Regions from separate parts of the Novosphingobium sp. BL-S-19 genome, predicted to be linked through region 3. Evidence: riboswitches for the same ligand, from Rfam matches in the RefSeq annotation. Region 3 holds a riboswitch; each other region holds the start of a gene.
What was found. A riboswitch is a leader RNA that binds a small molecule or an ion and turns the genes downstream of it on or off. The one in region 3 is predicted to bind cobalamin.

Region 1 (6,740 bases), 550 kb from region 3:
GCGAGATCGCGCGGGCCAAGGCCGCGCGCGGCGCCTTGCCACTCGCTTTCCTCGACGCCCGCGAAGGCGACTTGCAGGATCGGGCAATCGGCCTTCTCCAGAATGCCCGGCCTGCGGTCATCGCCTGCGGAGGAGGAGGCGAAGCTGGTGGCATTGACGATCACATCGGGCGCGACCTCGCCCAGCAATCCGCCCAGCCAGTCTACTGCGAAAGGCTCCCGCAAGGCGCGGACGTGGACGGCAGCGACGTTGAAGCCGCGCTCCTGAAGTGCCGCGATCATGGCGTCCACGGCGTCCAGCGTGCCCGCGATCATCAGTGCGCGGTAGAACACCAGCAATGCTAGCGGGCGGCCCTCGGTCCAGCCTGCCTGCACTTCGGCAAGCCCGGCGCGCTCGGTGCCCGCAAGATAGAGCCCGGCGTCGGCCACCGGCACCGGATCGTCCGGCTCGCCCGCGTCATGGCCGATGGTCCGGGCGGCGGTGCGCAGGAACGACAGCGCATTGGCCGTGCCGCCCTGCCGCAGATAGTCACGCATCCGCTCGCGCAGTTCGGCGGGCAGGGTGGAGGCGCGGTCGAGTGCGGGATCGGCCTCCCGCCCGTCGGCAATGGCGGCGAAGGCAATGCCGTTCTCGCGCGCGACGCGGGCGATTTCGTCGATGCCGTAGCCCCAGTAGCTCTTGCCGCCGAGCAGGATCACGCAGACGAATTTGGCCTTGGCGATCACCTTTTCGACATAGAGGTCGATCGAATAGGGGTGGCGCAGTTGCAGCAGGTTGGCGAGGCGAATGCTGGGTGCGCCTTCGGGCATGCGCGCCGCCGCGCCCGCGAAGCAGGCGAGTTCGCTGTCCGCCACGGTGAGGATCACCATGTCGCCGGGAGACTGGTCGAGGTCGATCGCCTCCTCGCCGTTGGAGATCGTCCCCGGCGTGGCGGACAGCAGGTGCATCAGGCGTTCACGACGTCGAGAACGTCCGCCAGCCCCGCCTCGATGGCAGCGCGGTCCAGCCCCTTCTGACCGATGACGACCAGCTGCGTGCGGCGCGCTTCCTGCGGCAGCCAGGCGCGGTCGTAGAAGTGCTGGATGCGCGGGCCGACGGCCTGCACGACAAGGCGGCTGGGCTTGCCGCCGACGGCGACCATGCCCTTCACGCGCAGAATGTCGTGCTCTGCGATAAGGTCGTTCAAACGGGCGAGAAGCGCGTCGAGATCGACCACATCGCCACCAGAGACGACGAAACTATCGAAGTCGTCATGGTCGTGATCCTCGTCCAGCCCGTCGATGTGCGAGGGGCGGGAATCGAGATCGTCCTCGGCCGCGGCGGTGATGCCCAGCAGCGCCGCGATGTCGACGGCGCCGTGATCGGCGCGCACGATCTTCACGCCGGGGCGCGTTTCGGCCAGCACCAGCGTCTCGACATGGGCGAGCGCATCGGCGTCGACGAGGTCGGTCTTGTTGAGTACCACCATGTCGGCGCAGCCCAGCTGTTCCTCGAACAGTTCTTCCAGCGGGCTTTCGTGGTCCAGCATCGGATCCGCCGCGCGGGCCGCTGCCAGTGCCGCCTCGTCGGTGGCAAAGCGGCCGGCCGCGACGGCATCGGCGTCGATCAGCGCGACCACGCCGTCAACCGTGGCGCGGGTGCGGATGTCGGGCCACTGGAAGGCCTTCACCAACGGCTTGGGCAGGGCAAGGCCGCTGGTTTCGATGATGATGTGATCGGGCTTGTTCTCGCGGTCGAGCAGCTTCTGCATGGTCGGCAGGAAATCGTCGGCGACGGTGCAGCAGATGCAGCCGTTGGCCAGTTCGACGATATCGTCTTCCGGGCAGGCTTCGTCGTTGCAGCCCTTCACCAGTTCGCCGTCGACGCCGACATCGCCGAACTCGTTGATGATGAGGGCGAGGCGGCGGCCCTTGGCGTTCTGCAGCAGGTGGCGGATCAGCGTGGTCTTGCCGGCGCCAAGGAAGCCGGTGATGACGGTGGTGGGAACTTTGCTCAACGGTCTTCTCCCGCGCGCCGGTAACTCGGAAACGGGCGGAGCGTCTCGCCGCGTCCGGATGGCCGAAACGCGACGCCTGGCCTGCGACGACGGACAGGCGCGCGCGCCCGACGTGGCATGCCGTTGCGGCCCCGGCCGCATGCATCACGTCGCTCAGACGGAAGAGTTACCGTGCCTTGGCCATTCCCTGGGCCACGGCAAGAGCGACATCGCGCCGGCAGGTCTCCTGGCTCGCGGGTCATCACGCGATGCACGGCCTTCCCAGGCCCCGCATGATTTAGCGTCCGACCCAGTGGCTGCGGCGGAAATCGTCGTCCCGCCGCGAATGTGCATCGCGCTCACCGCTTACAGTTGCAGGGACAGCCCCGGAATCGAGCGGGCGGGCCGCTCTTACCGTGTTCCCGTATTAAGCCCCTTGCGGGGCACCGGCGCGATCTTGCCCGCCGCCGTTGGAGCGGTGGCAGACAGGCAGGCTCCTAGCCTTCGTAACCATGGCCCGCAAGCCTGCATCCGGACGGCGCATTCGGCTGCGGCGTCATTCCGCACCGGCGTTCCGGCGATGCATGGCTATTCCACGTCAGTTTTAAGCTTCGGGCGATTGACTCGACCACCGCCAACGCCTAGCAGCCGAATTTGTGCGAATGGCTCGCAATAGCATGTCGGAAGGTGGTCTAAGCGTGAAAACAACGACTTCATCCGGCAAACCATTCGGCCCGAGTCCGGCTGATTTTGCGGCGGTGCTGCGCTTGGCGCGCGTCGCTCGGTAACAGGCAGGACAGGCGCCATGGCTTCCTCTGCAACCGGCATTACCAGGACGAACCTAGCAGCCCGGCTGCTGGCGGCGATACCGGCCAACTATGCGCTGTCTTCGCTGGCCACGGCCTGCATCGCGCGCGGGCTGGCGTATGGCATGGGTGTCGCGCCGGCGGAGGCGAGCGTGGCGGGTACTCTGCTGTCGTTCGCCATCTTCGCCACAGTGGCGCTGATCGCGTTCGGCATGCGCTCGATCGCGCGCGTGTGGCTGTGGATGGCCGTTTCGGGCGGCGTCATGGCCATTTGGCTATGGTTTTCCCTGCAAGCGGGGGGCCGGCTGTGAAGGATAGCCTGCGGCAATCGATGGCGCTGGTGCACACCTGGTCCGGCCTCGTGCTCGGCTGGTTGCTGTTCGCGATGTTCGCCACGGGCACCTCTGCCTATTTCCAGGACGAGATCACGCGCTGGATGCAGCCAGAGGTTGTGGGCGATGCCGATCCCGTCAAATCGGCGCAAGGGGCGATCCGCTATCTGGAGCGCAAGGCGCCCGACGCCGGCTTCTGGTATCTGTCACTGCCCAACGGCCGCAGCGCGACCACGCAGTTGTTCTGGTATCCCGGCACCGGCGCCGCCGCGCAGACCGAAGCCGTGGTCGATCAGAACGGTGACGAGGTTACCGCGCGCGAGACGCGCGGCGGCTATTTCCTCTATCGCTTCCATTTCGACCTGCACTACATGCCGGTGCTCTGGGCGCGTTATCTGGTCGGCATCGCGGCGATGTTCATGCTGGCGGCGATCCTTTCCGGCGTGATCACGCACAAGAAGATCTTTGCCGATTTCTTCATGCTGCGCTTCGGCAAGGGGCAGCGATCCTGGCTGGACGCGCACAATGTGACAGCCGTGCTGGCGCTGCCCTTTCATCTGATGATCACCTTCACCGGGCTGGTCACGCTGATGACGATGTACGTGCCCTGGGGGATTCTGGCGAACTACGCATCGCCTGATACCTTTCAGGCGCAAGTCTTCGGAGAGGCCGCCGCGCCCGAGCGTAGCGGCACCAAGGCTCCGCTCGTCGATATCGGGCCGCTGATGCGGGCCGCTTCCGCGCAGTGGGGTGGCCGCCAGGTCGGCTACGTGCGGATCGACAATCCCGGTGACGCGAAAGCGACCGTGGCGGTGACGCGCGGACCGGGAGAGGCCATGGGATCGCGCGGCGAAGTGCTGACCTTCGAAGGGGCCACCGGCCGCGTACTCAACGGCAGCCTGCCCAAGGGCGCGGCGCTTGAGACCGAAAGCGTGATGATCGGCCTGCACACTGGGCGTTTCGCGCAAATGGGCCTGCGATGGCTCTATTTCCTCAGCGGGCTGGCGGGCACGGCGATGGTGGGCACCGGATTGGTGCTATGGACGGTCAAGCGCCGCCAGCGGCTGCCCGATCCGCAGCGACCGCACTTTGGTTTCCGGCTCGTCGAACGGCTCAATATCGCCGTCGTGGCCGGTTTGGGCGCGGGGATTCCCGCCTATTTCCTGGCCAATCGGCTGATACCCAGCGGCCTGGCGGATCGGCCGGATTGGGAAATCCACACGTTGTTCGCCGTCTGGCTGGGGGTCCTGCTTTGGGCATTGGTGCGGCCTGCCGCGCGTGCCTGGGTTGAAGGGCTGACGCTTGCGGCGGTGCTCTATGCTGCCGTGCCGGTCGTCAATGCCTTCACCACCAGCCGCGGTCTGCCGATCAGCATTGTGCGCGGCGACTGGCTGTTCATCTCGTTCGATCTGGTGATGCTGGCTCTGGCAGCCCTGTTCGCGCTGGGCGCTGCAAAGCTTTCCGCGCGGTCGCGCAAGGCGGGCACCGACGGTGCGACAGGGCGAGACCGGGCGGTGCGGGCATGACCCACATTCTTGCGATCCTGTTGGCGCTTGGCGGTTTCGTCGCACTGGCGCTGTCGATGTCCCGCCATCAGCGGGACCTTGCCGGGCGCACCCTGGCCAAGAGTCAGGCCCATGCGATCCGGGTTGCCGGATATGCCTTGCTGGCGCTGGCTTTCGGGGTGGACGCCATGGCGTTCGGCGGCGGCTATGGCGCGGTCGCCTGGTGTGCCCACTTGTCGGTGGGCGCCTGGTTGACCATCGCGCTGCTGCACTGGCGCAAGGGCTGATCGCCCGCCGCCGGTTCGATCAGCAGAGCGCGTGCAGGCGCGCGAAATCCTCCTCCACTGCGCGGCCCAGCATCGCGCGATAAGCCGCGAAATCGGGCATGTCCGGCGTCACCAGACCCAGCATCGGATCCTCGCCCGCTGCCAGCTTGCGCAGGGCGAGCGGGGTGGCCGCGGGGACCAGCTGCGATCCTTTGCCGACCTCCAGCGTCGTCAGGATGCCGAACATCCCGCCGTCGATCGTCGGGCGTGAAAGGATGGCAAGCCGGTACTGCCCCTGTTCGTTGGTGACGAGATAGATGTGCCCGGAAAGGTTGGGCAGCGACACGTGGCCGCTCTGTTCGAAACGCCCATCCGAACGGCCGGATTCGGCATAGGCCAGACAAGCACCGGTCGCATCCCAGCGGATCGTGATGAGATAGGCGAACAGGCTGCCCGGCGTGCCGAAGCTGGGGCGTAGCGTCAGGTAGCGGCCTTCCAGCCACGCCACCGCTGAGTGTGCGTAGGCGCCCAGCGCCTCGCTCGCCACGTCGCCGCCTTGCGGGGCGGGCACGGTGCCGGGCCGCGCCGTATCGGGGCGCAGGCTGACGCCCAGCGCTTCCTCGATCCGCAGCAGCGTGGCCAGCGTGAAGGGGCGCTTGCCCGCCAGTGCCTTTTCCAGCGTGGACAGGCTGATACGCGCCATGTCCGCCAGCGCCTGCCGGGACATGCGGCGGCGTGCGATCTCTTCGCGCACGAGGCGTGCGGTTTCCGCGCTTTCGGCGGAGGGCGGGGCGGAATCCGGAAGGTCGGTCATGGTCATTGCTGCCTATTTCCGCACAAATGCGCACACGCCGTCAATGGCGTGTGCGCATTGACGTATTTCCCGCACATCGGCGGCAGGAATTGGCCAAGACTGCTCGTGGCTGTGCGGGCCGCCGTGCGCATAGAGGGAGGGCTCCGGATTATCGAAGGAGCCTCTCCATGCCGCACTTCCTCTCTTTCCGCCGCGCCCTGATCCCTGCCGCCATGCTCGCGCTGGCGGCCCCGGTGGCGCTGGCCGTTCACACCACTGCCGCCGTTGCCGCCGACGATGCGGACGATGCCGCCGCATCCGACGATGGCCCGCCGGCAGGCACGCTGATGCTGACCGGGCAGGGCGTCGCCAATAGCCTTCCGGCCGTGCGGCTGGGCACCGACATGGATGTGACGGTGACCGGGCAGGTCGCCCGCGTGCGGGTGACGCAGGCCTTCCGCAACACCTCCGACAAGTGGATGGAGGCGCAGTACCTCTATCCGCTGCCGCAGGATGGTGCGGTGGATTCGCTGAAGATGGTGGTGGGCCAGCGCGTGATCGTCGGCCACATCCAGCCGCGCGAAAAGGCGCGCGAGACCTACGAGGCGGCCAAGGCCAGCGGCCGCAAAGCAGGGCTGGTCGAACAGCAGCGGCCCAACATGTTCACCACCATGGTCGCCAATGTCGGCCCGGGCGAGACGGTGCTGATCTCCATCGAGTATCAGGCCCCGGTTTCGCAGGCGAACGGCACGTTCTCGCTGCGCCTGCCGCTGGTGGTGGGGCCGCGCTATACGCCGCCGCATACGCTGGGTTCGGAGGCGGCCGTGGCCGACGCCAATGCCGTGACGGCCGCGCCGGTGCTGGATCCGAAGGTTGGAACTGCTCTCAATCCCACGACGATCTCGGTCCACCTTGCGCCCGGTTTTGAAGTGGCCAACCTCATCAGCCGCTACCACAAGGTCAGCATCACCGGTCCGCTCGATAATCGCACGATCAATCTTGCCGATGCCAGCGTGCCGGCCGACCGTGATTTCGTGCTCGACTGGCGCTCGGCCTCTGCCGA
Region 2 (6,740 bases), on a different replicon from region 3:
CGATCTGCCGGATCATCCCTGATTCCTCTCCAGCGCGACGATCTGGGCGGAGGGCAGGCGCCCGCCCGTCTCCGGCCAGAGGCGCAGGCTCAGCACCGCGCCATAGCCCAGTTCGAAGGCCCAGACCTGCCGGTGATCGAAGCCGAACAGCACCGAAAGCGCCGCGCGCATGGTGCCGCCGTGGGTGATGACAAGGCTGGAGCGCTGGATGCCCAGCAGCGCGTCCGAAACGCGCGCGCGCAATTGCGACCAGCGCTCGCCGCCCGGCGGGGCGCAAGCGTCCGGATCGTCCCAGAACCGCGCCTGCACCGCCGGATCGAGCGCATCGGGCGCCAGCCCGTCCCATGCACCGAAATCGAGTTCGCGCCAGCGGCGGTCGGCCTGATGGGTCAGCTTGCGCAGCGCCGCGATCTGGCGCGCCGGAATGCGCGCGCGCGACAGGTCGGAACTGAGGACTTGCGCGAATTCCAGCTTTTCGGCCCGCACCACGCAGCGCGCCGTGCCCGATGGCAGCGGCAGATCGTCACGATGGCCCAGCAGCAGCCCCGGCTCGCTGGGTTCGCCATGGCGCATCAGGTGCAGCAGGATGCCGTTCACGCGGCGTCTTTCCCGGCGACCGCGGCCTCCGCAAACGTCGCCATTCCGGCATGGGCGGCCAGTGCCGAGCGCACGATCTGCGCCGCCACCGCCGCGCCCGATCCCTCACCCAGACGCATGCCCAGATGCAGCAGCGGATCCAGCCCCAGCTTTTCCAGCAGGCGCACATGCCCGGCTTCGGCCGAGCAATGCGCGGCGACGCAGTGATCCAGCGCGCCGGCATTGTCCGCCTGCAGCGGTGCCACTGCGGCGCAGCAGATGAACCCGTCCAGCAGCACCGGAATGCCGTGATGCCGCGCTGCCAGCACGGCGCCGGCCATCGCCGCGATCTCGCGCCCGCCAAGGCGGCGCAGGGTTTCAAAAGCGTCGGTGCAGGCGGCGCCGTGCAGCGCCAGTGCCGCCGCCACGGCATCGGCCTTGCGCGCCACGCCCTGATCGTCGACCCCGGTGCCGCGCCCGGTCCAGTCCCGCGCGGCCCCGCCGAAGACTTGTGCGCAAAGCGCGGCGGCGGGCGTGGTGTTGCCGATGCCCATCTCGCCCACGAACAGCAGGTCGAGGTCGGGCCGCACCGATGCCGCGCCGATGTTCAGCGCCTCCAGGCATTCGGCCTCGCTCATCGCCGGTTCGGCGGTGATGTCGCCGGTCGGCCGGTCGAGATCGATGGGAACGACAGACAGTTCGGCGCAGCAGGCCTGCGTCAAGGCATTGATTGCCGCCCCGCCCGCAAGGAAGTTGGCGACCATCTGATGCGTCACTTCGGGCGGATAGGCGCTGACCCCGCGCGCGGCGACGCCGTGATTGCCCGCGAAGACCACTGCGCCGATCCGGTCCGCGCGCGGCTTTTCGCGGCCTTGCCAGCCGGCCATGAACACCGCGATCTCTTCCAGCCGGCCCAGCGAGCCCGCCGGCTTGGTCAGTACCGCCTGCCGGCCCTCGGCCGCGGCGACGGCAGCGGCATCGGGCGCGCGAAGCTGGGCAAGCGCGGCGGCGAAAGCGGCGCGATCGGCGAACATGGTCATGTGCAGATAAATCCCTCAGGCGGCGTGCGCGTGATGAAATGGCCCTTCACGCCGTCCGGCCACTGGCGATAGGGCACCTGCCCCTCTTCGCTGGCCGCATGGCGCGCGGCATATTCCAGCACGGCGCGCGCGGCCTCTTCGCCGGGCGTGAAATCGCCCAGCACATAGCCGACCTTGCCCGGCGCGCGGATGTGCACGGTGCAATGGCGCTGGCAGGCGAACAGGCAGGCCGTTTCCTGAACGGCCACGCCCTGCAATTCCGGATCGGCGGCCTGCACTTCGCGCATCGCCTCTGCCAGCAACGCGCCGCCGCGCCGACCGCCGTCGTCCTCGCGCGCTTCTGCCGAAAGGCGGCAAGTGTTGCACACGACCACGGAAGGCCCCGGCGCGACGGCGCGCAGCATCAGAACTGGCTCCGGATGCCGAAGTAGACCGTGCGGCCAAGCTGGCTATAGCCGGCCACGGTCTCATAGTCCTTGTCGGTCAGGTTCTCGATCCGGCCCTGCAGCATCAGCCCGGGCATCACCTGCCACTGCGCGCGCAGATCCAGCAGCCAGTAATCGTCCAGCTTGGCAGTGCCAGTGGCGGCATTGTAGCTTTCACCCGAATAGCGCGCGGCCAGGCTGGCGCGGATGCCCTGCGGCAGATCCACGCCGCCCTCGATATTGGCGAGATGACGCGGCACGCGCTGCAGCTGGCGGCCATACGTGCTGCTGTCCGGCGTGCGGTCTTCCGCTTCGATCAGGCTGTAGTTGCCGTCCAGGAACAGCACCTTCCACTTGGCCGATGCCGCCAGTTCCAGACCTTGCGCATGGGCCTTGCGGACATTGGCGTAGTAGCCGAAGCGCGTGGTATCGGTGCCCGGCACATAGCAGATGTCGGGCAAGGTGCCGCTGGTGGGGCAATAGGCAAAGTCGATCAGATTGTCGGTATTGCGCTGGAACCAGGTGGCGGAGACATGGAGCAGTTCGCCCAGGCTCTGCTCGGCGCCCACTTGCCAGCCCTTGGCCTTTTCGGGCTTGAGGTTAGCCACGCCATAGTCGCTGAACATCTGGTAGAGCGAAGGCGCCTTGTACCCCTGATCGTAGCTGGCACGAAGCACCGTCTTGCCTTCGTTGGGCGTATAAGCCGCGCCGGCGCTGAACACCGTGTTGCCGCCGAAGCGCGACTGGTGATCGTACCGTGCGCCGCCGTTCACGGTCAGCCCGGTCACCGGCGTCACCCGCAGCTCGCCGTAGACGCTGTTCGTGTCCACCTTGTACGGCGTGGGGGTATAGGGCGTGGTGCTGTTGGTGGGGGACGCGGTGGTCATGCGCTGCTCCTCGCGCTCGGCGCCGAACACGGCCTGCACGGCCTCTGAGAAGCTGTAGGTACCCTGATATTCGTAACGGCGCACGCGGCCATGCGCGTCGAACGTGATCTGGCGGATCTTGCGCGTGGGATCGTAGTTCGCGCGGTCGGTCTCGGTCTGCGTCACTGCCACGCGGTTGACCAGCTTGCCGTCCAGCAGCGCGAAGTTCAGCCCGGCATAGCCCGACCATTCCTCGGTCCGGCCATAGGCCAGCGAATCGCCCGCAGTGCCGTCGAATTCATTGCGCGAGTTGGACCAGTATCCCCGCAAGTCCAGCGATACGCCGGGCGCCACGCGGAACGTCATCGTGCCGCTGGCCGAAGTGCGGGTGAAGCCGTCATCTTCTGTGCCGGTGTCACGCGCCGAAATGCCGTCGGTAGTGAAGCGCGATGCAGAGACGCGCCAGTCGATCGCGTCCGACGTGCCGCCGATCCCGGCGCGGGCGGATACGGTGTCATGCGTACCCGCTTCCACCGCGAAATTGCCTTCCAGCGGCTTGGTCGGCTTGCGGGTGGTCACATTGATGACGCCGCCGATGGCATCGCTGCCCCACAGGATCGACTGCGGGCCGCGCAGAATCTCGATCCGATCGATATCATCGGTGAAGAGCGTGGAAAATCCGTAGCCGCCGGCGGTGGATGATGCGTCGGACAGGCGCATCCCGTCGATCACCATCACGCTCTGCCCCGCGTCCGCGCCGCGAATGCGCACACTGGTGGTGGTGCCATAACCGCCGTTGCGCGAAAGGCTGATGCCGGGCGTGCGCAGTAGCACGTCGGTCACCGCGATCGGCTGGGCGGCGGTGATCTGCGCATCGTCAAGCACGGTGATCGTCTGGGCGACGCGGTCGGCCTCCACCGGAGTGCGCAGCGCGGTGACGACGATGCCGTCTCCTCCTGCATCGGCTCCGGCATCGGCGGCATCCGCAGCCCGGGCAACAGTGGGGACGGCGATGGAGACGAGTGCCAGCGCAAGCGGGCTGGCGGCGGTGAGAATGGGGTACTTCATGGCATTTCCTTCGATACAGTCGTCGAAGCTCCAGCCGAAGGCATCGGCACGAAGAACACGCGGGCGCGCGCTCGGCATCGCTGCCGGGCGCTCGGACGGCGTACCCCGCGCCGGCGCTGGTCCGGCGGAGCAGTGGCTGTCGTTGCGCGAGGAAATCCCCCCGTTCACCCGGCACACCCTGTCCGGACGAAGAACGACTGCGACGGGCAGGTCTCCTGGCTCGCGGGTCGGTGCCGGTTCAGCCGCCTTCTCGGGAATTGCGCCGGTTTCAATGGCTTGGCCCCCAATGGCGAAATGGCCGAACGGCTCGCCGCTTACAGTTGCAGGGGCAGCCCAGGTCTTACACCTGTGTTCCCTTTTGATCCCCTTGCGGGGAACCTGTCGCGGCGCGGCAACTATCGTGCGGGAAGCCGGCTGGCAAGTGTGCGAAGCTTGCGCCCTTGCGCAAAGTGCCATAGGCGGGGCGGCGCAAGGGGTGCCCGAAAGGGCTTAATCGGGAAGCCCGGGGCCGCGGCGACGTTCGCGGCAGGCCGGCACTGCTCCCGCAACTGTAGCCGGGGATGCGCCCCGCCATATGCCATTGGGCCGATAGGCATCCGAGAAGGCGGCGGACAGGCGCGACGATCCGGCAAGTCAGGAAACCGGCCCTTCGCTGTCGATCCTTCGCGCGGGCGGGATGTACCGGGCGGACGGGGCGGGGTTCCATCGCGGGAACCGCCTTGGCGAGACGACAAGCCGCATGTCGTGTCGAAGGGAGCCTGAACGAAATGACACCGATCCGCTGACCCACTCGCCCCGGCGATATCGCCCCGGGACCTTTCGTGCACGCGCCTTCCTTCCATTTTGCCGGGAGACCATTGCCCATGAACACCGCCGCCAAACCTGCCTTCGCCCGCCTTGACCTTTACGTGTTCGCCGCGCTCGCCGCACTGATGCTGGTGACGCGCAGCCATTCGCTGAGCCACCTGGTCCATTTGCCCGATACCGACCTTGCCAGCTTCTTCGTGCTGGGCTTCTTCGTGCGCCGCATTTCCGCCTTCGCCGCGCTGTTCACGCTCGGTTTCGCGATTGACGTGGTGGTGATCCGGGTGCTGGGCGGTTCGGGCTTCTGCTTCACGCCCGCCTACTGGATGCTGCTGCCGGGCCACGCCGTGCTGTGGTTCGCCGGCCGTTTCGCCGCCACCCGCTGGGGGGATCGCCTTGCCGCCCTGCCCGCGATCGCCGCGCTGCTGGTCGCCGCCACATTCACCTCGCACCTGCTGACGAGCGGCGGGTTCTACTTCCTTGGCGGCCGCTTTGCCGATCCGACGCTGGCCGGATTTCTGCCGCGCATCGTCCGCTATTTCCCCGGCAACCTGCTGGCCACGCTGCTGTGGGCCGGCGTTGCCGCCGCGCTCTGGGCACTGGTGGTGAGCGCGCGTCCCGACTTGCGCCTCCAGCGCAGCCGATGACCGCCTGCCCGGCGCTCCTGGTCGCCGCGCCCGCATCGGGCCAGGGCAAGACGCTGGTCACGGCCGCCCTCGCCCGCCGCCACGCCCGCGAAGGGCGGCGCGTGCGCCTGTTCAAATGCGGGCCGGACTTTCTGGACCCCATGGTGCTCGAAGCCGCCAGCGGCGCCCCGGTCCATCAACTGGACCTCTTCATGGTGGGTGAGGCGCAATGCCGCGCCCTGCTGCACGAAGCCGCGCAAGAAGCCGACCTGATCCTGATCGAAGGGGTAATGGGTCTGTTCGACGGCGATCCTTCCGCAGCAGACCTTGCCCGCCGGTTCGGCGTGCCAGTGCTGGCCGTGATCGACGGTTCGGCCATGGCGCAGACTTTCGGTGCGCTGGTCCACGGCCTTGCCAGCTACCGTCCGGGCGTGAAGGTGGCCGCCGTGTTGGCGAATCGCGTGGGCAGCCCGCGCCATGCAGAGATGCTGGAACAGGGCGTGCCCCCCGGCGTGCGCTGGCTTGGCGCAATGGCACGCGATACCGCGATTACGCTGCCGGAACGGCACCTCGGCCTCGTGCAGGCCGGCGAAGTGGGCGATCTCGCCGCGCGGCTGGACCGGGCGGCGGACCTTTTGCCGGACAGCACGCTATGGCTGCCGGCTCCCGTGGATTTTCCGCCGTGCGCCATTGATGCCTCCCCAGCAATGCTGACCGGGCACACCATCGCGGTCGCTCGCGATGCGGCCTTCTCCTTCATCTATCCCGCCAATCTGGCGATGCTCGAAGGTGCCGGCGCACGGATCGCCTTCTTCTCTCCGCTGGCCGACAGCGAATTGCCGGACTGCGACGCGCTCTGGCTGCCCGGCGGCTATCCGGAACTGCACAGGCATCGTCTCGCCGCGAACGCAGCGATGCTTGCCGCGATTCGCGCGCACCATGCCGCCGGCCGGCCGATTCTGGCCGAATGCGGGGGGATGCTCTACGCCTGCGAAACGCTGGACGATGGCAAGGACGGCCAAGGCCGCGCCCATCTGCTGGGCCTGCTGCCGGCCCGCGCGGCGATGCAGCCCCGCCTTGCCGCGCTGGGCATGCAGCAGGCGGAAATCGACGGGCAAACGGTGCGTGGACACACCTTCCACTACTCCACGCTCGATACCGCGCTGGAGCCGATTGCCCGCGCCATCACCCCCGATGGCCGGCCCGGAGAGCGGGTATTTCGCCACGGTTCGCTGACGGCCAGCTACATGCATCTCTACTTCGCGTCCGCGCCGGAACTCGTGGCAGCGCTATTCGGCGCTACCGCACTGGAACCAGCCGTAAAGTCCGGTTGAC
Region 3 (6,740 bases):
CCCACATTGGCGGGCACCTTTCCGGCCTTCGAAGCGGCGTATGTGCCCTCCAGCAGGCAGGCGAGCTTGTAGCAGGCAAGCGCGAAGAACCACGGCATCTCGCTCATGTTCCGCCCGCTGAGCGCGCCGTAAAGTTCCACCAGTTCCCGCCGTGACAGGAAGCCGTCCCAGGGCCGCACCATCGGCGCCTTGCCTTCGGGATCGGCGGCTTCCGACCAGCTGGACAGGATCCAGCCCAGATCGAGCAGCGGATCGCCCAGCGAAACCAGTTCCCAGTCGAGCACGCCGGAAATCTTCGGCGCCTTCAGCGAGAACATGACGTTGGGAAACTGCATGTCGCCATGGACCAGACCGATCCGGCGATCGGTCGGCAGGTTGTCGGCCAGCCAGCGGCCCACTTCATCGACATGCGGCAGTTCGCCCGGATCGTAGCCCGGCGTTGCCGCATAGCCTTCCAGCTGGGATCGCCAGCGCTCGACCTGCCGTTCGTGCCACTGGTCGGGCTTGCCAAGATCGGCAAGGCCCACCGCGACGTGATCGACCGCGCCCAGTGCCGCCGCCGCCTTGACCAGTTCCTCCCCCATGGCGCGCCGCCAGCCGGCATCGGTGGCATATTGCCCCGGCAACTCGCCCGACTGCGCGAAGCCTTCGAGCGGCTCCATCAAGAAGAAGCAGGCCCCGATCACGCCCGGATCGGCGCAAGTCGCCAGCACGCGCGGATGTGGCACGGTGCTGCCTTCCAGCGCGGTCAGCACGCGTGCCTCACGCAGCATGGTCTCATTGCTCTTGGGCTTCAGGTGCTTGCCCGGCCGGCGCAGGATCAGGTCTTCGCCGCCGCGCGTGATCAGGAAAACGCTGTTCTGAAGCCCGCCCGCCAGCTTGCGCACGGCAGTTACGGGGCCGCTTCCCGGCACGTCCTGCGCCGAGATCCATTCGTTGAGGCGGGGCCAATCGATCTGGCCGCCGAAGTCGTCGAGCGCTTCGGTCATCTGCTGCGGCATGGCATCCTCCAGTGTTCTGTCTTGCCGCCAGTCTGCGGATCCCGGTGCCCCTTCGCAATCCGGTCATGCATCCCGATCTGGACGAGAGGCGGAGATTTGGCCAAATTGCGACGCAGTATTGGACGGGATCGGAGAGCATGGACGCAGCGAGCGAGAGACGGGGACGATCAAGGGCGGGGGCCGACCTCAGCTTTTCCTCGGCCGAAGTCACTATCGTCCATGGCAGCTTGTCGAGCGGAGGTGCGACGATGCTGGCAAGCGATCATGCGCTGCTCGACCTCTGCGTTACCCCACGCCCCGCCAATGCGCGCGGGGCCTTCGCGCCTGAAGGATCGGAGAGGCACCGTTTCGAAAAGTTGGGCGATATCGTTTTCGTGCCGCCCGGCCATCCGCTTCAACTGCGATGGGACGGAGCGGAAGCGCAGCATTCGATCCGCTGCGAACTCCGCGGACGGCTGGCGCGGCACCGGTTCGGGGAGCGCATGGAATGGACTGCTCCCCGCCTCACCGCGGCGCTGGACATCGCCAGCCAGACCGTGCGCCTGCTGCTGCGCCGCCTTGCCCAAGAAGCGCGCACACCGCGCCGGGATTCCAAACTGCTGGTCGGCTCGATCGCCACCCAACTGACCGTCGAACTGTGCCGCTATTTCGAGGAAATCGCCGAAGAAACCGCGCACGGCGGCCTGGCTCCCTGGCGCCTGCGCGTGATCGATGAACGGCTGGAGCGCGATGCCATGCCGCCTTCGCTGGACGAACTCGCCGCACTGTGCAGCGTCTCCGTCCGCCAGCTTACACGCGGCTTTCTGGGCAGCCGGGGCTGCACCGTGGGGCAATATGTCCATCACCACCGGCTGGAAACGGTGAAGCGCCTGCTCGCCACGCAGGAAAGCATCAAGCAAGTGGCCGATGCCGTGGGCTTCGCCTCGACCTCCAGCCTGGCCCATGCCTTCCGCCGCGCCACCGGCCTGACACCGCGCCAGTACCAGCAGCGCATCTGGCGTTCGAAAGAACACGGCTGAAACCGTGGCGGCTTTGCGCTGCCGGAGCTAAGGGACGCCAAATAGAAACCGACCTCAGACGTCGTTGCGATGTCGCCGAAGCGATCCTATCGCGAACGCAAGAATTCAGGGGTGGCAAAGAAAATCGCTGACATGAAATACGACGGTACGGGTTGCTCATGCTCGTCAAGGGCCGGCGAATAGCGGGCGTTTTTCATTATGATATCACATGCATTGACTTCGAAATCGGGCACGCCATCGGTCGGGAATGTTTTGCATTCGGTCGGCGCACCGGTTGCGTCGACCATTACACGTAGGTGTAGACGGGCAAATCCTCCCAGGCTTCTGACTGCTTGTGGCGGGTCGTCGGCCGCGACTAATGCATTCACGGCGCGGGCGTTCAGCGCCTTCACTGGACGGGACAGTTTCGCTTGCACATCCGGGTTCAAGCCCCAGCTTTCGACCAGTTCGTCCGTGCAATGACGCACCGCGTTCATAACCGGCGCAATCGGCCCTGTATCCAGGACCAGTTTCTGTTTGGCGGCGCTGATGCTGAACCGGCTGATACTACCTTCCAACGCCGCGTCTGGGTAGGCACGATCCGCCTTCTCAAGCGCAGGCTGGTCGACTGACATATCGGTATTGAAAATGATGGCCGCGCCATGCGCCGCCAAAACACCAGAGGCGAGCGACAAGAATGGCAACGGGGCACCTGATCCATAAGCGATGAATTTGTCCTGCGCCGACTTGATCCTCGTAACCGGCGGCCCGGCGAGGGTGTAGTCAAAATTGTATCCTGGCGAGAATGTACGCATGCGCAGAAACAGATTATCCTTTGCCCCGCCGAACTGCCGCGAGAGGACGCAACTGTCCTGCGCCGGGGACAAGCTCCATGGCGATGTCGGCTTCAGAACGGATTCCGTTTTCTGCGCTGAGGCCGCGCCATGGCCGAATGCCATGGCGGCGATCAATGCGGCTGCAATATACCCTGTCTTCAAGTCGCCCCCCGGCGGAAAGAACCCCGCTTCTGACCTCGCATAACCCCAGTCCTCGCGCCAGCCTACTCAAATGGCTGAAATTGCGGGGGTGGGTGTGGAGAACGCCCTTACCCTTGCAGAAGGCGCGGAAATCTAAAAAACTGGCTCCTCGCCGCGGCGGGGAGCCAGATTGACAGGGATGTGCCCCCTTCCCGCCGTTCACGGTCGCGTGCGTGCCCTCCTGAGTCTGCCATTCATTCAGCTAAGATGATATCGTCTTCGCGAATGCCACCAGACAGTTCACTCTTGCGCCAATTACACACCCCAGCTAGCTCTGCGCCCGCCTTCCCTTAAACGGGATGGCGGACAAGATCGCGCCGGTGCCTCGAGAGAGGCTTAAAATGGGAACACGGTGAGAGGGGTTCGCCCTTCGAATCCGAGGCTGTCCCTGCAACTGTAAGCGGCGAGCGCGATGCACATCGCGCGGCAGGGCCAAGGCGCCTGTCGCAGCCACTGGGCCGGACGCTAAGACATGCGAGGCCTGGGAAGGCCGTGCATCAAGCTATGACCCGCGAGCCAGGAGACCTGCCGGCGTTCGGTCGCTCTTGCTTTGGTCCAGGGGATGGCCGGGGCACGGTGTTTCTCCGTCTGAGCGACGAACCAGCGGCAGGGGCCGCACGGTGCGCTGAGCGGTCGTCCCTTTATCATGGGCGCCCGGCCGGACGGCGCGCCGGCCGTTCGCGAACGGCAGTCCCCTGCTTCGGATCGCATGGCGCTCGACAGGGGGATTAAAATGAAGTTCGCATCCGTTTCGCACACGGCGCTTGCCGTGGCGCTTGGCCTTGTCTGGAACACGCCAGCCCTTGCCGAGGAAGCCGGTGAGGATCAGGCCATCGTCGTGACTGGCCAAAGCCTTGAGGAAACTCTGCCGCAGGAGCTTTCCCGGTACGGTAACGACGTTGTCACCGTCAGCGGAAAGCAGATCAAGGACAGCGGCGCGGTGGACGTGGTCAAGGCGCTGGAATCGGTGCCCGGCCTTTACATTCGCGGTCGCAACGGTCCGTTCACTTATGTCGACGTTTCGCTTCAGGGCTCGCGTACGCAGGACGTTCTCTGGACGATGGACGGCATTCGCCTGAACAACCGCCTCTACGGCGGCACTTCGCCCAACGATACACTGCCCGCCAGCATGATCGAGCGGATCGAAGTGCTGCGCGGCGGAGAGAGCCTGTTCTACGGCACGCAGGCCTCAGCGGGCGTCATCAACGTGGTGACGCGCAGTTTCACCGACGATTTCAATGGCCAGGCCAATGCCTCGGTGGACTCGTGGGGCGGGACCAGCGTGGACGGCTATCTCCGCGGCGCGGTGGGCGGGCATCGCTTCGTGGCCTATGCCTCGCACAACCAGTCCGAAGGTTACATGCCTTACAGCGCGTACCAGCCCAGCCTGACCGATCGCCGCCTGGGCTACGATCTCTGGTCGGCGGGCCTGAAATATCAGTATGACCTTGCTCCCGATCTGGCGTTCAATGCCCAGTACCAGCACACCGAGGCGAAGCTGGACAACCTTTCGCCCACGCGCATCCGGGAAAGCCGGAACGACCGAAACGAGGAAATCGCCAGCGTCCGGCTCGACTACACCGGCAGCGATACGGTGCAGTTCTTCCTCAAGGGCTATTTCCACGACTGGAAGACCGCCTACGTCCAGATCCGCAATTCGCTTCCCGATCTTCAGCCGCAGGTGATCTACCCTGCCGGCACGTTCTGGGGCTATCGCGATTGGGGTGGCAGCGCGGTGGTGAAGTTGCACCTCCACCCCGGCCTTGAATACCTGCTGGGCTACGACTTCCAGAACTTCTCCGGCCGCGATGACGTGCTGCTGATCGCGCCGACCAGCGAGCAGGTCCACGCGGGCATCTTCCAGGTCCGCACTACCGACGAGATTTCATCGAAGGGCCGGCTCGCCGCGGGTCTGCGCTACAACCGTACGGACGGCGCGAAGAAGACGATCTGGAACGTCTCGGGTCGCTATGATTTTGCCGATGCCCTCTATGTGGAAGCGAACGGCGGCACCTCCTTCGTGCTGCCCGATGCCTCGCAGCTTTACGGCAATGATCCCTGCTGCGAGATCGGCAATCCCAACCTCGAACCGGAACAGAGCCTCAATCTCAATGCCTCAGCAGGGGGCACGGTGCCGGTGGGTGCGGTCTCGCTGGGCTGGAAAGCGACCTACTTCAACCGTCGCATCACCAACATGATCGATACTGTCTACGACGATCCCGCCTACCCGAACGGCACTTACGCCAATCTTGACGGCAAGGTCCGCTCGCAAGGCGGCGAGCTTGAACTCATGGCGCAGATGGCCGGGGGCTGGAGCCTCAACGCCAGCTATACTTACGCCCGCGTGCGCGAGAGGGGATCGTCGACCCAGCTCGATCGCAATCCCAAGCAATACGCCAAGGGCACGCTGTCCTATGCGCCCGAGAACCAGCCATTCGGCGCCAATCTCTCGGTCAACTGGATCGGCGATGTCTGGTCCACCGCATCCGGCTTTGGCCGCCGGAACTATGGCAACTATGCACTGGTCGATGCCGGAGCCTATCTCTACCTGGACGGTGCAGCGCGGCGGAACCGCTTTGGCGTCAATGTCGATAACCTGTTCAACAAGGAATACGCGACGCGCGGCTATCAATCGGCCGTGACCGACCAAGGCGCGCTCGACGGCAGCAATAGCCGCTTCCTTTACTTCAACCGGGGCGTGCCGCGCACGCTGCGGATGAGCTACGGCCTGAGCTTCTGAGGCGATGACGACCCTTCAGCCTCGGGCAGTCCGTTCGCGCAGCCTGCTGCCGCGCCCGATCCTTGTGCTTCATCGTTGGCTTGGCGTCTTCGCCGGACTGTTGATGACGATCTGGTGCCTTTCGGGCTTCGTGATGATCTACGTGGACTATCCGAGGCTGGAACCTTCCACGCAGGTAAAGGGGCTTGCGCCCCTGCACCTGCCGGAACCGGTGGCATTCGAGGCAGTCGATATTGCACCGGACACGCCGATCGCCTCCGCCCGCATGGAGATGATGGCGGGCCGCGCAATCTTGCGGGTAATTCCCGCAGACGCCGCCGATCGGCCGATCCCGCAGATGCGGACGATCCCCGCTGCTTTCGACCTTGCCAGCGGCAAGCCGCTCGCCCTGCCAGGCACGCCCGATATCGGCCAAATTGCCGGCGATTTCGCCGCGGGACACGGCATTGCCGGCAGCGCTGCAACGCCGGTCGAAACCGATATCGACCAGTGGACGGTCCAGACCTACAAACGCAACGCGCCCCTCTTCCGCGCGGATTTTGCCGATCCGGCCGGGACCGAGATCTACATCTCCGGCAAATCGGGCGAGGTCGTACAGGAAACCACTCGTTTTCAGCGCTTCTGGGGCTGGCTGGGCGCGGTGCCGCACTGGCTCTACCCCACCATCCTGCGGCAGGACGGCGCGCTGTGGAGCCAGGTCGTGATCTGGACTTCACTGGCCGGCTGCTTCCTCACCGCGACCGGCATCTGGGCGGGCATTGCCCGCGTGCGCCGCAAGCGCGATGGCAATATCGGTTCGCCCTACAAGGGGCTGTGGTGGTGGCACCATGTCTTCGGCCTGTTCTTCGGCCTGCTGACGCTGACATGGGTGGCGAGCGGGCTGTTCTCGATGAACCCCTGGGGTTTCCTCGATAGCATGGCTGGTCTGGCGGAGCGTGAGAGACTGGCGGGACCAATGCATTGG

Region 1: it holds a riboswitch for cobalamin, as region 3 does, so the genes downstream of both, cobW (cobalamin biosynthesis protein CobW) here and ACZ1JV_RS06080 (TonB-dependent receptor plug domain-containing protein) in region 3, are expected to answer to the same signal.
Region 2: it holds a riboswitch for cobalamin, as region 3 does, so the genes downstream of both, ACZ1JV_RS11455 (TonB-dependent receptor plug domain-containing protein) here and ACZ1JV_RS06080 (TonB-dependent receptor plug domain-containing protein) in region 3, are expected to answer to the same signal.

The regions. Positions count from the first base shown of each region.
Region 1 covers NZ_CM145497.1:867,307-874,046, forward strand. The annotation lists gene cobN (cobaltochelatase subunit CobN) at 1-947, opposite strand, end outside; gene cobW (cobalamin biosynthesis protein CobW) at 947-1,996, opposite strand; cobalamin riboswitch at 2,196-2,441, opposite strand; gene ACZ1JV_RS03810 (hypothetical protein) at 2,781-3,092, shown strand; gene ACZ1JV_RS03815 (PepSY-associated TM helix domain-containing protein) at 3,089-4,639, shown strand; gene ACZ1JV_RS03820 (DUF3325 domain-containing protein) at 4,636-4,905, shown strand; gene ACZ1JV_RS03825 (helix-turn-helix domain-containing protein) at 4,925-5,704, opposite strand; gene ACZ1JV_RS03830 (marine proteobacterial sortase target protein) at 5,866-6,740, shown strand, end outside.
Region 2 covers NZ_CM145498.1:647,791-654,530, reverse strand. The annotation lists gene cobS (adenosylcobinamide-GDP ribazoletransferase) at 1-13, opposite strand, end outside; gene ACZ1JV_RS11470 (histidine phosphatase family protein) at 13-597, opposite strand; gene cobT (nicotinate-nucleotide--dimethylbenzimidazole phosphoribosyltransferase) at 594-1,616, opposite strand; gene ACZ1JV_RS11460 (DUF1636 domain-containing protein) at 1,613-2,020, opposite strand; gene ACZ1JV_RS11455 (TonB-dependent receptor plug domain-containing protein) at 2,020-3,975, opposite strand; cobalamin riboswitch at 4,164-4,372, opposite strand; cobalamin riboswitch at 4,430-4,639, shown strand; gene ACZ1JV_RS11450 (hypothetical protein) at 4,839-5,426, shown strand; gene ACZ1JV_RS11445 (cobyrinate a,c-diamide synthase) at 5,423-6,739, shown strand.
Region 3 covers NZ_CM145497.1:1,419,396-1,426,135, reverse strand. The annotation lists gene ACZ1JV_RS06095 (phosphotransferase family protein) at 1-1,001, opposite strand, end outside; gene ACZ1JV_RS06090 (helix-turn-helix domain-containing protein) at 1,139-2,020, shown strand; gene ACZ1JV_RS06085 (hypothetical protein) at 2,107-2,997, opposite strand; cobalamin riboswitch at 3,338-3,583, shown strand; gene ACZ1JV_RS06080 (TonB-dependent receptor plug domain-containing protein) at 3,770-5,776, shown strand; gene ACZ1JV_RS06075 (PepSY domain-containing protein) at 5,781-6,740, shown strand, end outside.